DNA from 2 places in the Clostridium sp. USBA 49 genome. Region 2 is predicted to be linked to the other one. Evidence: riboswitches for the same ligand, from Rfam matches in the RefSeq annotation. Region 2 holds a riboswitch; the other holds the start of a gene.
What was found. Region 2 has a riboswitch for thiamine pyrophosphate ahead of thiC (phosphomethylpyrimidine synthase ThiC). Riboswitches for the same ligand answer to the same signal wherever they lie in the genome.
Positions count from the first base shown of each region.

Region 1: it holds a riboswitch for thiamine pyrophosphate, as region 2 does, so the genes downstream of both, thiT (energy-coupled thiamine transporter ThiT) here and thiC (phosphomethylpyrimidine synthase ThiC) in region 2, are expected to answer to the same signal.

Region 1 is NZ_FUYD01000005.1:99,254-105,732, reverse strand. It holds gene B5D11_RS06790 (NAD(P)/FAD-dependent oxidoreductase) at 1-30, shown strand, start outside; gene B5D11_RS06785 (DUF1667 domain-containing protein) at 72-443, shown strand; gene B5D11_RS06780 (glycerol-3-phosphate responsive antiterminator) at 518-1,093, shown strand; gene glpK (glycerol kinase GlpK) at 1,112-2,602, shown strand; gene B5D11_RS06770 (MIP/aquaporin family protein) at 2,646-3,350, shown strand; gene B5D11_RS12640 (hypothetical protein) at 3,804-3,959, shown strand; gene B5D11_RS06765 (hypothetical protein) at 3,963-4,142, shown strand; TPP riboswitch at 4,193-4,294, shown strand; gene thiT (energy-coupled thiamine transporter ThiT) at 4,364-5,077, shown strand; gene B5D11_RS06755 (ferredoxin) at 5,248-5,436, opposite strand; gene B5D11_RS06750 (Mrp/NBP35 family ATP-binding protein) at 5,583-6,425, opposite strand.
Region 2 is NZ_FUYD01000001.1:368,547-375,025, reverse strand. It holds gene ribD (bifunctional diaminohydroxyphosphoribosylaminopyrimidine deaminase/5-amino-6-(5-phosphoribosylamino)uracil reductase RibD) at 31-1,137, shown strand; gene B5D11_RS01610 (riboflavin synthase) at 1,138-1,788, shown strand; gene B5D11_RS01605 (bifunctional 3,4-dihydroxy-2-butanone-4-phosphate synthase/GTP cyclohydrolase II) at 1,806-3,050, shown strand; gene ribE (6,7-dimethyl-8-ribityllumazine synthase) at 3,083-3,544, shown strand; TPP riboswitch at 3,626-3,724, shown strand; gene thiC (phosphomethylpyrimidine synthase ThiC) at 3,844-5,142, shown strand; gene thiS (sulfur carrier protein ThiS) at 5,176-5,370, shown strand; gene thiF (sulfur carrier protein ThiS adenylyltransferase ThiF) at 5,371-6,174, shown strand; gene B5D11_RS01580 (thiazole synthase) at 6,179-6,479, shown strand, end outside.

The DNA of each region.
Region 1 (6,479 bases), on a different contig from region 2:
TTTAAAATAGAAAATACTATTAAAAACTGATTTTATATGCACTTTATTTAGAACTGAAAGGAGTAGTTTGTATGGAAAAAAGAGATTTAATATGCATTGGGTGTCCTATGGGCTGCAATTTACTTGTTGAAATTTACGACAATAATAATATAAAAGTAACAGGAAATTCATGTAAAATAGGAGAAAATTATGCTATAAAGGAATGTACAAATCCAAGAAGAATTGTTACTACTACAGTCAAAGTAAATGGAGGAGTTTATCCTACAGTTTCTGTAAAAACAGAAACTGATATTCCAAAAGATAAAATTTTTGAATGTATAAAATTGCTTAAAGATATTACTGTAAATGCCCCTATCCGTATTGGAGATATTATATTTAAAAATATTTTAAATACAAACGTTAATGTTATAGCCACAAAGAATGTTGATAAATTAAATTGTTAAAATTTATTTTTAATAAAAATAGTTGTAAGTAAAAATTTGTTATCATAAAATATATAAAGAGGATTAAGGAGGTGATGCTAATTTTGCAAAATTTTAGAGAAATGCTAGAAGATAATCCTGTAATAGGTGCTATAAGATGCGATAAAGATTTAAATTTAATATGCAAAAGTAATGCAAAAATAGTTTTTGTACTTTACGGAAACATTTTAGATATAAAAAATATATGCAATACTTTAAATGAAAATAATAAAATTATATTTATTCATCTTGATATGCTTGAAGGACTTAAATCTGATCAAAAAGCTGTAGAGTTTATAAAAGAAAGTATTAATCCTTATGGAATTATATCTACTAAAGGTATAATATTAAAACACGCTTCACAGTTAGGAATGGCAACTATTCAAAGGATATTTATGCTCGACTCACTTTCCTTTGAAACAAGCATCAAAAATATTCATATGTTTTCCCCAGATGCTGTAGAAGTACTTCCTGGTGTAGCTAACAAGGCTATATCTTCTTTACAAAAGAAAATTACTCAGCCTATAATAGCAGGAGGTCTTATAAAAAATAAAAAAGATGCTATAGAAGCACTTAGTTCAGGTGCCGTAGCTGTATCAACATCTTCTTTAGAACTTTGGGAAATTAAATAGCATGGAGGTTTTTTAATTATGTGCAAATATGTAATGGCATTAGATCAAGGAACAACTAGTTCAAGATGTATTATTTTTAATGAAAAAGGATTAATTGAAAGTGTAGCTCAAAAAGAATTTACCCAAATTTATCCAAAAGCTGGATGGGTTGAACATGATCCAATGGAAATTTGGTCAACCCAAGTCAGCGTTGCCGTTGAAGCTATGCAAAAGCTTAAAGTTTCATCTTCTGATATAGCTGCCATAGGTATAACAAATCAAAGAGAAACCACAGTTGTTTGGAATAAACATACTGGAATACCTATTTATAATGCCATAGTTTGGCAGTGCAGAAGAACTTCTGACTTTTGTGATGAACTTAAATCTGAAGGATTTGATAAAATTATTAAAGAAAAAACCGGCCTTATAGTTGATGCATATTTTTCTGCAACAAAAATTAAATGGATACTTGATAACGTACCTGGAGCAAGAGAAGAAGCAGAAAAGGGCAACTTATTATTTGGGAATATAGATACATGGCTTATATGGAACTTCACTAAAGGCAAAGTTCATGTAACCGATTACTCAAATGCATCTAGAACTATGATGTTTAATATTCATACATTGCAATGGGATAAAGAAATACTTGACAGATTAAATATACCTTATTCAATGCTTCCAGAAGCTAAACCATCAAGCTGTATATATGGATATACAGATCAATCTCTTTTAGGTGGAAAAATCCCTATAGCTGGAGCTGCAGGAGATCAGCAAGCTGCTTTATTTGGACAAACATGCTATAAAGCAGGAACAGCTAAAAATACTTATGGGACAGGATGTTTCTTACTTATGAATACTGGAGAGAAAGCCGTTAATTCAAAAAACGGACTTTTAACTACTATAGCTTGGGGTGCTGATGGAAAAGTCGAATACGCTCTTGAAGGAAGTATATTTATAGCTGGTGCTGCTGTTCAATGGTTAAGAGACGAACTAAAAATGATAGATAAGGCTTCTGATTCAGAAGAATTTGCATCTTCTGTTGAAGATACTAATGGAGTCTATGTTGTTCCCGCTTTTGTAGGACTTGGTGCCCCATATTGGGATCAATATGCTCGAGGTACTATAGTAGGCCTTACAAGAGGTGCTAAAAAAGAACATTTAATAAGAGCAACTCTTGAATCATTAGCTTATCAAACATATGATGTATTAAAAGCTATGGAAGAAGATTCTGGAATTAAACTTGAAGCTTTAAAAGTTGATGGCGGAGCCTGTGCTAATAATTTCTTAATGCAGTTTCAATCAGATATATTAGGTGTTCAAGTTGATAGACCTGAAGTTATAGAAACCACTGCATTAGGTGCAGCATACTTAGCAGGGCTTGCTGTAGGGTATTGGAAAGATAAAAATGAAATATCTAAAAATTGGGCAATTTCAAGAAGCTTTAATCCTAATATTGATATTGATAAAAAGAATGAATTGTTAAAAGGCTGGCATGAAGCTGTTAATAGATCATTGGGCTGGGCTAAATAAATTTTTAGTAAAATTTTAAAAATTAATCTGGGGGTAATTTTAAATGTCTCATTTTATTGCTGAATTATTAGGTACTATGATTCTTATAATCCTTGGTAACGGTGTTGTTGCTGCAGTATGTTTAAACAAAACTAAAGCACAAGGAGGAGGATGGCTTTTAATTACTATTGCCTGGGGCATTGCAGTAGCCATTCCAGCCTGGATATTTGGAGGAATAAGCGGAGCTCACTTTAATCCTGCCCTTACTATAGCACTTGCATCTATAGGAAAATTTCCTTGGGAAGAAGTCCCATTATATATAATTGCACAACTTTTAGGGGCATTTTTAGGAGCAGTAATTGTTTGGATTCAATATTTGCCCCACTGGGCTGAAACAGAAGATAAATCTATAAAACTTGGAGTATTCTGTACAGCACCAGCTATAAAAAATACAGGTGCAAATTTTATATCAGAATTTATAGCTACTTTTATACTTGTATTTGGAATATTAGGTCTTGGAACAGTTAATATGGCTCCTGGACTTGGAACTTTAGGAGTTGGACTTTTAATATTGGTTATTGGTACATCTCTTGGAGCAACTACAGGTTATGCTATTAATCCTGCAAGAGATTTAGGTCCACGTATAGCTCATGCAATACTTCCTATAGCTGGTAAAGGAGACTCTGATTGGGGTTATTCATGGATTCCGGTTGTAGCTCCAATATTAGGGGGAATAAGTGCTGCTTTACTATTTAATGTAGTATTTTAATTAGTATTTTATTTGAAATGTTAATTAAATAATAATTAAATATACCCTTTGCCAAATACATTAATAAAAATATTATATTAAATTTAAAAGATGATTTCTGTATTAAACAGAGCTCATCTTTTTTTAATTTAATCGCTGTTCTTCTATATTAATTTATATGATTATCCCATAAAATCATTTTTTCTCAAAATTGATCACTGTATGTGGAAGTAAATCAATAATAAACATACTGCTCATTATATAGTGGAATTTATTTTCAGATTATTAAATTTTAATAATTTATATAATTTAAACAAGTAAAAAAATATATTTAATATTTTAATCAGCTAATTAGTAATTTATATTTTTTATAAATTTAAAAATTATTTGATTTTATGTTTTTATTTTACTGAATAATATAATTTAATTGTTCAAAGAATATAATCATAAAATAAAAAAACAGGAGTTGATAATATGAGTACTGGAAAAAGCTCAAAAGGAATTGTAGGTAAAATTCCTATGGCACATAAACGTAAAGGACCTGTTGGTGAAGGAATAGATTTTACTAAATATAATTTAACTAATGGCCATGACATAGATAAAACTATAAAAAACAGGAAGGAAGATTAGTTAATGCACGCTGTTGTTATAGATATATATACTTCAGAAGCTTATATAGCTTTAGAAGATGGTACTAATGCCTGTATAGGTTTATCTCATGTGCCTTATAATATTAAACCTGGAAGTAAAATAAATGTATCAATAAATACTATTAATATGTCAAATCATAAAATGCCAAATATATTATTTTAATTTTAGGTTGTAATTTTTTTTAAATTTTAATATAATAATTATAAATTAAATATTTGTGCTAGGGGTGCCTATTGGCTGAGAAATGAATTATTTCATTAACCCTTATACCTGATCTGGATAATACCAGCGTAGGAAAGCGATTTTGAGAAGATTAAAACCGTATTCCAATGCTAGGAATGCGGTTTTTTTACCTCTTAGCACAATTAAGATGGAGGGATTTTATGTTAAACAATATTTTATTATCAGTTTTTTTTAAAGGCTTTACCTTAAATTTTAAAGGTATAGATCTAAAAAGTATTAAAGAAGGCTTTGCAGATGCTCCAAAACATCCATTAGCTATTTTTTCTTTGATTGCTATTGTACTTTTAGGTTTCCTTTTTATTAAATTAAGAAAAGTTAAACTTAATACAAAAATTATTACTCATATAGGTGTGGCCCTTGCTTTAGGTACAGTTTTAAAAATGATTAAATTTTATCAAATGCCAAATGGAGGAAGCGTTTCTCTAGGAAGTATGGTGCCTATTTTTTTAATTGCATTATTTTATGGTCCTGAAATTGGTATTTTAACAGGTTTACTTTTTGGCATATTAGACTTTTTACTTGGTCCATATATAATGCACCCTATTCAGGTACTTTTTGATTATCCTTTAGCTTTTTCTGCTCTTGGAATTGCAGGATATTTTAAAGATAAAAATAAAATTCAAACTATTTTAGGGGTTATTTTAGCATTATTTATTAGATTTTTGTTTCACTTTATATCTGGTATTATCTTTTATGGAAGCTATGCTGAACCTGGACAATCTGCTGCAGCTTACTCTTTTTGGTACAACCTAAGTTATATAGGTCCTGAAGGTATTCTATGTATAATAGTATTAGCATTTTTACCTATTAAGCAAATATATAAAATATTAGAAAAAACAAGTTTATCTAATTAAACATATTAAATTAAACATATTTATTGAAGCAAACTGGCCGCAATAGCATGAGGCTTTCTTATCAATAACATAATAAAATTTATAAAAAAACTAGTCATTATGCTTTAAAATTAAGTTAATGGCTAGTTTTTTATTTTATTAAGTTATATAACTTTTTAAATAAATAATAATTAAGAAATTGAAATTGCATTTACAGGACAGGATTGTTCAGCTTCTTGTGCAGCCTCAACTGCATCTTCTGGTATTTCACCTGTAATAGCTCCAGCTTTACCATCATCCTCCATTTTAAATACATCTGGGCATAATGATGGACAAAGTTCACAAGATATACAACTTTCTTTATCTACATAAGCTCTCATAGTAAACCTCCTTAAACTTCCTTTGCATTATGAGTTATATATTTCAGTTTTATTTTTCCCTAAACAAAACTAATTATTACAAAACTTTATGACGCTAATTTAGCATATTTTCATTTTAATTTTTAAATAATACTGAAAATTTGTTTTTAACTAAGTTTCATAAAATTTGTAAGTATATCATCATATTCTAAAGTTCTATTTATAAAATCCTCTACTTCTCCAGACTCCATTTTTTCTGCTAAATCTAAATTTATAGGAAGTTCTGCAATTAAAGGTATACCAAGTTCTTTAGCTTGTTCTGAAGCAGATTTTTTACTAAATACTTGAAGTTTTTCACCACAATTATTACATTTTATATAAGACATATTTTCAACTACCCCATAAACTTTAATATTAAGTTTTTCTGCCATAATTACTACTTTCTTAACTATCATAGTTACCATGTCCTGAGGAGTAGCTGTTATAATTACGCCATTTAAAGGAATATTTTGCATTACAGTTAAAGCTAAATCTCCTGTGCCTGGAGGCATATCTATTAAAAGATAATCAAGATCTCCCCACTGTGTATCTCTATACATTTGAGTTAATGCTCCAGTTAAAACAGGTCCTCTCCAAATAACAGGCTGTTCTTCATCTTCTGTAAGTAAGTTTAATGATATTACTTTAATACCTGTATTAGTTTCTACTGGTACAAATATAGGTTCTTCTTCAGTTCTGCCTGAAAGAATTCTTGCTCTTTTTTTGTTTATTCCAAAAAATCTTGGCATAGAAGGACCTGTAATATCTCCATCTAAAACTCCAACCTTATATCCAAGATTTCTAAGTTTTGCAGCTAATATACCAGTTACAGTAGATTTTCCTACTCCACCTTTACCGCTCATAACTCCTATTATATTTTTTATATTTCCATAATTAGGTACAATCATTGAACAAGATTTTTCATTATTTTCGCACTTTCCTTTGCTTGCACAGCTATCACATTTGCTCATAACTTTCCTCCTTGTTTTTTAATCAAATTAATATTTTATTAATTATCATATTTT
Region 2 (6,479 bases):
AATTTTTTAAATAAATTGGAGTGATTAGTTTTGGACATTAAGTATATGCAAAGAGCATTAGAACTTGCCAAAAAAGGAATAGGTTACACTAATCCTAATCCATTAGTAGGTGCCGTAATTGTAAAAAATGGAAGAATAATTGGAGAAGGATATCATCAAATATATGGTGGTAATCATGCTGAAATAAATGCATTTAAAAATGCAACTGAAGATGTTAAAGGTGCAACAATGTACGTTACACTTGAGCCATGTTCTCATTATGGCAAAACTCCTCCTTGTGCAAATGCAATAGTAGAAAAAGGAATAAAAAAAGTAATAATAGGATTAATAGATCCTAATCCTGAGGTATCAGGCAGAGGTATTAAAATTCTTAAAGATAATGGTATAGAGGTAATTACAGGTGTTTTAGAAGAAGAAGGAAGAAAGCTTAATGAAATATTTCTTAAATATATAACAACCAAACAGCCATTTTGCATAATGAAAACTGCTATGACATTAGATGGAAAAATTGCAACATTTACAGGGGATTCTAAATGGATTACAGGAAAGACTTCAAGAAATTTTGTACATCAATTAAGACATAGAGTTGCTGGTATTATGGTAGGAGTAGGTACAATACTTAAAGATGATCCTATGTTAACAACAAGATTAGAAAATGGAGAAGGAAGTGATTGTATTAGAATAATTGTAGATAGCAATGCAAGAATACCCATTGAATCAAAAGTTCTTAATATTAATTCAAAGGCTAAAACAATTGTAGCAGTTACTGAGAAAGCTGAAAATGATAAAATAGAAGCTTTAAAAGAAAAAGGTGCCGAAATTATAATTACACCATCAAAAAATGAAAAAGTAGATCTTGTTTTTCTTATGAAGAAACTAGGAGAAAGAAAGATAGATAGTATACTTTTAGAAGGAGGAAGTGAACTAAATTATTCTGCTTTAGAGTCTGGTATTGTTGATAAAATAAATGCTTTTATAGCTCCTAAAATTATAGGAGGCATGAAAGCAAAAACTCCAGTTGGAGGAAAAGGAAGAGCATTTATAAATGAAGCAATTTCTATAAATAAAATAGATATTAAGCGTTTTGAAGATGACATATTAATAGAAGGGTATGTCCAAAAGGAGATGGAACTTTAAATGTTTACAGGACTTATAGAAGAAATAGGAGAAGTTGAGTCTGTTATTAAATCAGCAAAATCAGCAAAAATAACAATTAAAGCTTATAAAGTTTTAGAAGGAATAAAAATTGGTGATAGTATATGCACAAATGGTGTCTGCCTTACAGTAACCTCTTTTGATAGAAACAGATTTATTGTTGATGTAATGGCAGAAACTATGAGAAGGAGTAATTTAAAAAATATTGCTAAAGGAGATAAAGTAAATCTTGAAAGAGCATTAAGTATTGGAGATAGATTAGGAGGACATATTGTAAGCGGACATATTGATGGCATAGGTATTATTAAAGATTATGAAAAAGAAGACAATGCAATATGGATTACAATTGAAGTTTCATCTGAAATATTAAAATATATAGTACAAAAAGGCTCTATTGCAATCGATGGGGTAAGCCTTACAGTAGCTTATATAGATGAGGCTTCATTTAAAGTTTCTATTATTCCTCATACTAAAGATGTAACAACTCTTTGTCAAAAAAAGAAGGGTGATGAAGTAAATATTGAATGTGATGTTTTAGGAAAATATGTTGAAAAATTTATTAAAATTCAAGACCAAGGAGCAGTTAAAAATAAAATTGATTACGATTTTTTAAATAAATATGGGTTTGTATAAAGAAAGGAGGATAAATTATGTATAAATTTAACACAATTGAAGAAGCAATTGAAGATATTAAAGAAGGTAAAATGGTAATTGTAATAGATGATGAAGATAGAGAAAACGAGGGAGATTTATTAATGGCTGCAGAAAAAGTTACTCCAGAAGCTATTAACTTTATGGCTAAATATGGCAGAGGACTTATTTGTATGCCTATTATAGGAGAAAGATTAAGAAAACTAAATATCCCTCCTATGGTAGAACATAATACAGAATCTCACTGTACTGCATTTACAGTATCAATAGATGCTGCTTATACAGATACAGGTATTTCTGCTTTTGAGAGGGCTTTTACAATACAAAAGGTTTTAGATTTAAATTCTTCAGAAGAAGACTTTAGAAGGCCGGGACATGTTTTCCCTCTTGAAGCAAAAGAAGGTGGAGTACTTAAAAGAGCAGGACATACTGAAGCAGCGGTAGATTTAGCTAAAATTTCAGGATTATATCCAGCAGGGGTTATATGTGAAATAATGAATGAAGATGGAACTATGGCTAGAACTCCTAAACTTATTGAGTATGCTAAAGAACATAATCTTAAAATTATTACAATTGCAGATTTAATTGCTTATAGAATAAAGAATGAAAAATGTGTAAAGAGAGTTACTGAAGCTAAAATGCCTACAAAATATGGTGAATTTAAAATTATTGGGTATGAAAACACTTTAAATGGTGAGCATCATATTGCTTTAGTTAAGGGAGATATTTCAAATGGAGAACCTGTACTTATAAGAATTCATTCGGAATGTCTTACAGGAGATGCATTTGGATCATTAAGGTGTGATTGTGGAGAACAACTTTCTGAAGCTATGAAAAAAATAGAAGAAGAAGGGAGAGGTATTCTTCTTTATATGAGACAAGAGGGAAGAGGTATAGGACTTATAAATAAAATTAAGGCATATGCACTTCAAGATAAAGGCATGGATACTGTAGAAGCTAATTTAGCATTAGGTTTTCCTGCCGATATGAGAGATTATGGAATTGGCGCACAAATTTTAGTAGACCTTGGGGTTAAAAAGTTAAGACTTATGACTAATAATCCTAAAAAAATATCAGGACTTTCTGGATATGGTATAGAAGTTGTTCAAAGAATACCAATACAAATGAATCATAATGAAAAAAATGAATTTTATTTAAAAACAAAAAAACAAAAACTTGGACATATATTAAATTTTAATGAAAAAAGCAATTGCAGTAATTTAAATAGTCTAAAGCAAGATTAAATAATAGTAAAAATTTATGAGGAGGAAAATAAATGAAAGTATATGAAGGAAAATTAATATCTCAAGGATTAAAATTTGGAATTGTTATAGGAAGATTTAACGAATTTATTGGAAGTAAGCTTTTGTCAGGAGCTTTAGATGCTTTAAAACGTCATGGAGCGTTAGAAGATGATATTGAGATAATTTGGGTACCTGGAGCATTTGAAATTCCATTAACTGCAAAGAAATTAGCTAAATCTAATAAATATGATGCAATTATATGCTTAGGTGCAGTTATTAGAGGTGCCACACCTCATTTTGATTATGTATCAAGTGAAGTATCAAAAGGGATTGCTAATGTGTCATTAGAAACAGAAACTCCTATAATATTTGGGGTGCTTACAACCGATACAATAGATCAGGCAATTGAAAGAGCAGGAACAAAAGGTGGAAATAAAGGATATGATGCAGCAGTTACTGCAATTGAAATGACTAATCTTCTAAAACAATTTTAAATAGTAGAATATTTTATTCTTTAAAAAATATTTTACAAATATACAAATATAATGTATAATTATAGAAAATAAAATATTTAATCCACTTGCTAGGGGTGCCGTAAGGCTGAGAAGGAGAAATCCTAACTCTATGAACCTGATGTGGTTAGAACCACCGTAGGGAAGCGAGAGGTCTGTTTTTAAACACAGAGCTTGCTTTTGCAAGTTTTTTTTATTACATATAGTATTTAAATAATAAAAACAGCCTTACGCAACTTTAGCATAAGGCTGTTTTTATTATTTTTTAAGGAGTGATAGTAATGAATTACACAACACAAATGGATGCAGCTAAAAAAGGTATAATTACAGAAGAAATGAGAATAGTTGCAGAAAAAGAAAAAATGAAAGTTGAAGAACTTAGAAATTTAATAGCAGAAGGGAAGGTTGTAATACCAGCAAATAAAAATCATAAAACTTTAAGCCCTGAAGGTATTGGACAAGGACTTAGAACGAAGATAAATGTAAATTTGGGTATATCAAAAGATTGCTGTAACATGGAAAAAGAATTAGATAAGGTTAAAATTGCTTTAGATATGAAAGCTGAAGCAATAATGGATTTATCAAACTATGGAAAGACAGAAGATTTAAGAAAAAAAATAATAAATATGTCCACAGCTATGTTAGGAACAGTTCCTGTATATGACGCTATTGGATTTTATGAAAAAGAACTAAAAGATATAACTGTAGATGAATTTTTTAAAGTTGTAGAAAAGCATGGAGAAGATGGTGTAGATTTTATAACAATACATGCTGGATTAAATAGAGAAACAGCGGAAACATTTAAAAGAAATAAAAGACTTACCAATATAGTTTCAAGAGGTGGTTCACTTTTATTTGCTTGGATGGAATTAAATAAAGCTGAAAATCCATTTTATGAGTACTATGACAGGCTTTTAGATATATGTGAAAAATATGATATAACAATATCACTAGGAGATGCTTGTAGACCAGGTTCAATAAAAGATGCTACTGATGCATCACAAATAAAAGAACTTATTGTATTAGGCGAACTTACAAAAAGAGCTTGGGAAAGAAATGTACAAGTTATGATAGAAGGACCAGGTCATATGCCTATAAATGAAATTCAAGCTAATATGATTCTTGAAAAAAAATTATGTCATGGAGCTCCTTTTTATGTTTTAGGTCCATTAGTAACAGATATTGCTCCAGGCTATGACCACATAACATCAGCAATAGGAGGAGCTATAGCAGCAGCTAATGGAGCTGATTTTCTTTGTTATGTTACACCAGCTGAACATTTAAGATTACCTAATGTTGAAGATATGAAGGAAGGTATAATTGCTTCAAAAATAGCAGCTCATGCTGCAGATATTGCCAAAGGAATTAAAGGAGCAATTGAATGGGACAATGCTATGAGTAAGGCAAGGGCAGAATTAGATTGGGAAAAGATGTTTGAATTATCAATTGATGAAGAAAAGGCTAGAAGATATAGAGAAGAATCTCTACCAGAACATACAGATAGCTGCACTATGTGTGGAAAAATGTGTGCTGTAAGAACTATGAAAAAAGTTCTTAATAATGAAAATTTAAATATGTAGTATTTTTAACTTTAAAAAAAGGGAGGTGTAAGAGTGATAGTAAATGGTAAAGAAATGAATTTTAAAGATAGCATAACAGTTAAAGAATTGCTTGAAAATCTTAATATTCATTCTGATAGAGTAGTGGTAGAAGTAGATATGGATATTATACCTAAAGATGAATATTCACAAAAAAAACTATATAGCTACTCAAAGGTAGAAATAATAAGATTTGTAGGAGGAGGTTAAATGCAGATATACATAAATGAAAAAATATTAGAAGTAGAAAACTATTCAACAATATTTCAAATAAAAGAAAAATATAAAAAGGATGCAGATATTATAATTTATAATGGATTTCCTGTAAATAAAGATATACATTTAAAACCTTTTGATAAAGTAGCTTTAATAAAAAAAGGAGAAATACCTAAAAAAGAGGAACTGGAAACATTAATGGTTTCCAGACATACTCCTTATATACATGAAAAATTAAAAAAGGCAAAAGTAGGAATAGCAGGTCTTGGAGGTCTTGGCTCAAATGTAGCTGTATCACTTACAAGAATGGGTGTAGGTAAACTAGTTATTGTTGATTTTGATGTTGTAGAGGCAAGCAATTTAAATAGGCAGTATTATTTTGTAAAACATATAGGTATGAAAAAAACAGAAGCAATGAAGGAAATTTTAAAAGATTGCAATCCTTTTGTAGATGTAGAAAGTTTTGACACATATTTAGATGAAAATAGTGTTCAAAAAATTTTTAAGAATGTGGATATTATAATAGAAGCTTTTGATGATCCAATTTGTAAGTCAATGATTGTTAATACTGTAATAACTAAGATGAAAGATAAAAAGATAATTGCTGCATCTGGAGTGGCAGGCCATTATACAGCCAATACCATAGTAACTAGACGAGTAAAAGAAAACTTTTATATTGTAGGAGATATGAAATCAGAGGCTAAAGAAGGTTTAGGCCTTATGGCACCAAGAGTAGCAGTTGCAGCTAATCATCAGGCTAATATAGCTGTTAGATTAATAATAGGGGAGGAAAATTAATTATATGGATAAATTAGTTATAGGTGGCAGAGAGATAAAAAGCAGACTTTTTATAGGTACGGGTAAGTATTCAACGAATAAAATTATTCCTGATATTATAAAATCAAGCGGTGCTCAAGTTGTTACTGCTGCAATAAGGAGAGTAGATTTTGAATCAGAAGAAGAAAATATTTTAAATTATATAGATAAAGAATGTATTATAATGCCTAATACTTCAGGAGCAAGAAATGCACAAGAAGCAGTTAGACTAGCAAGACTAGCAAAAGCAGCTGGATGTGGTAATTGGATAAAAATTGAAATAATTT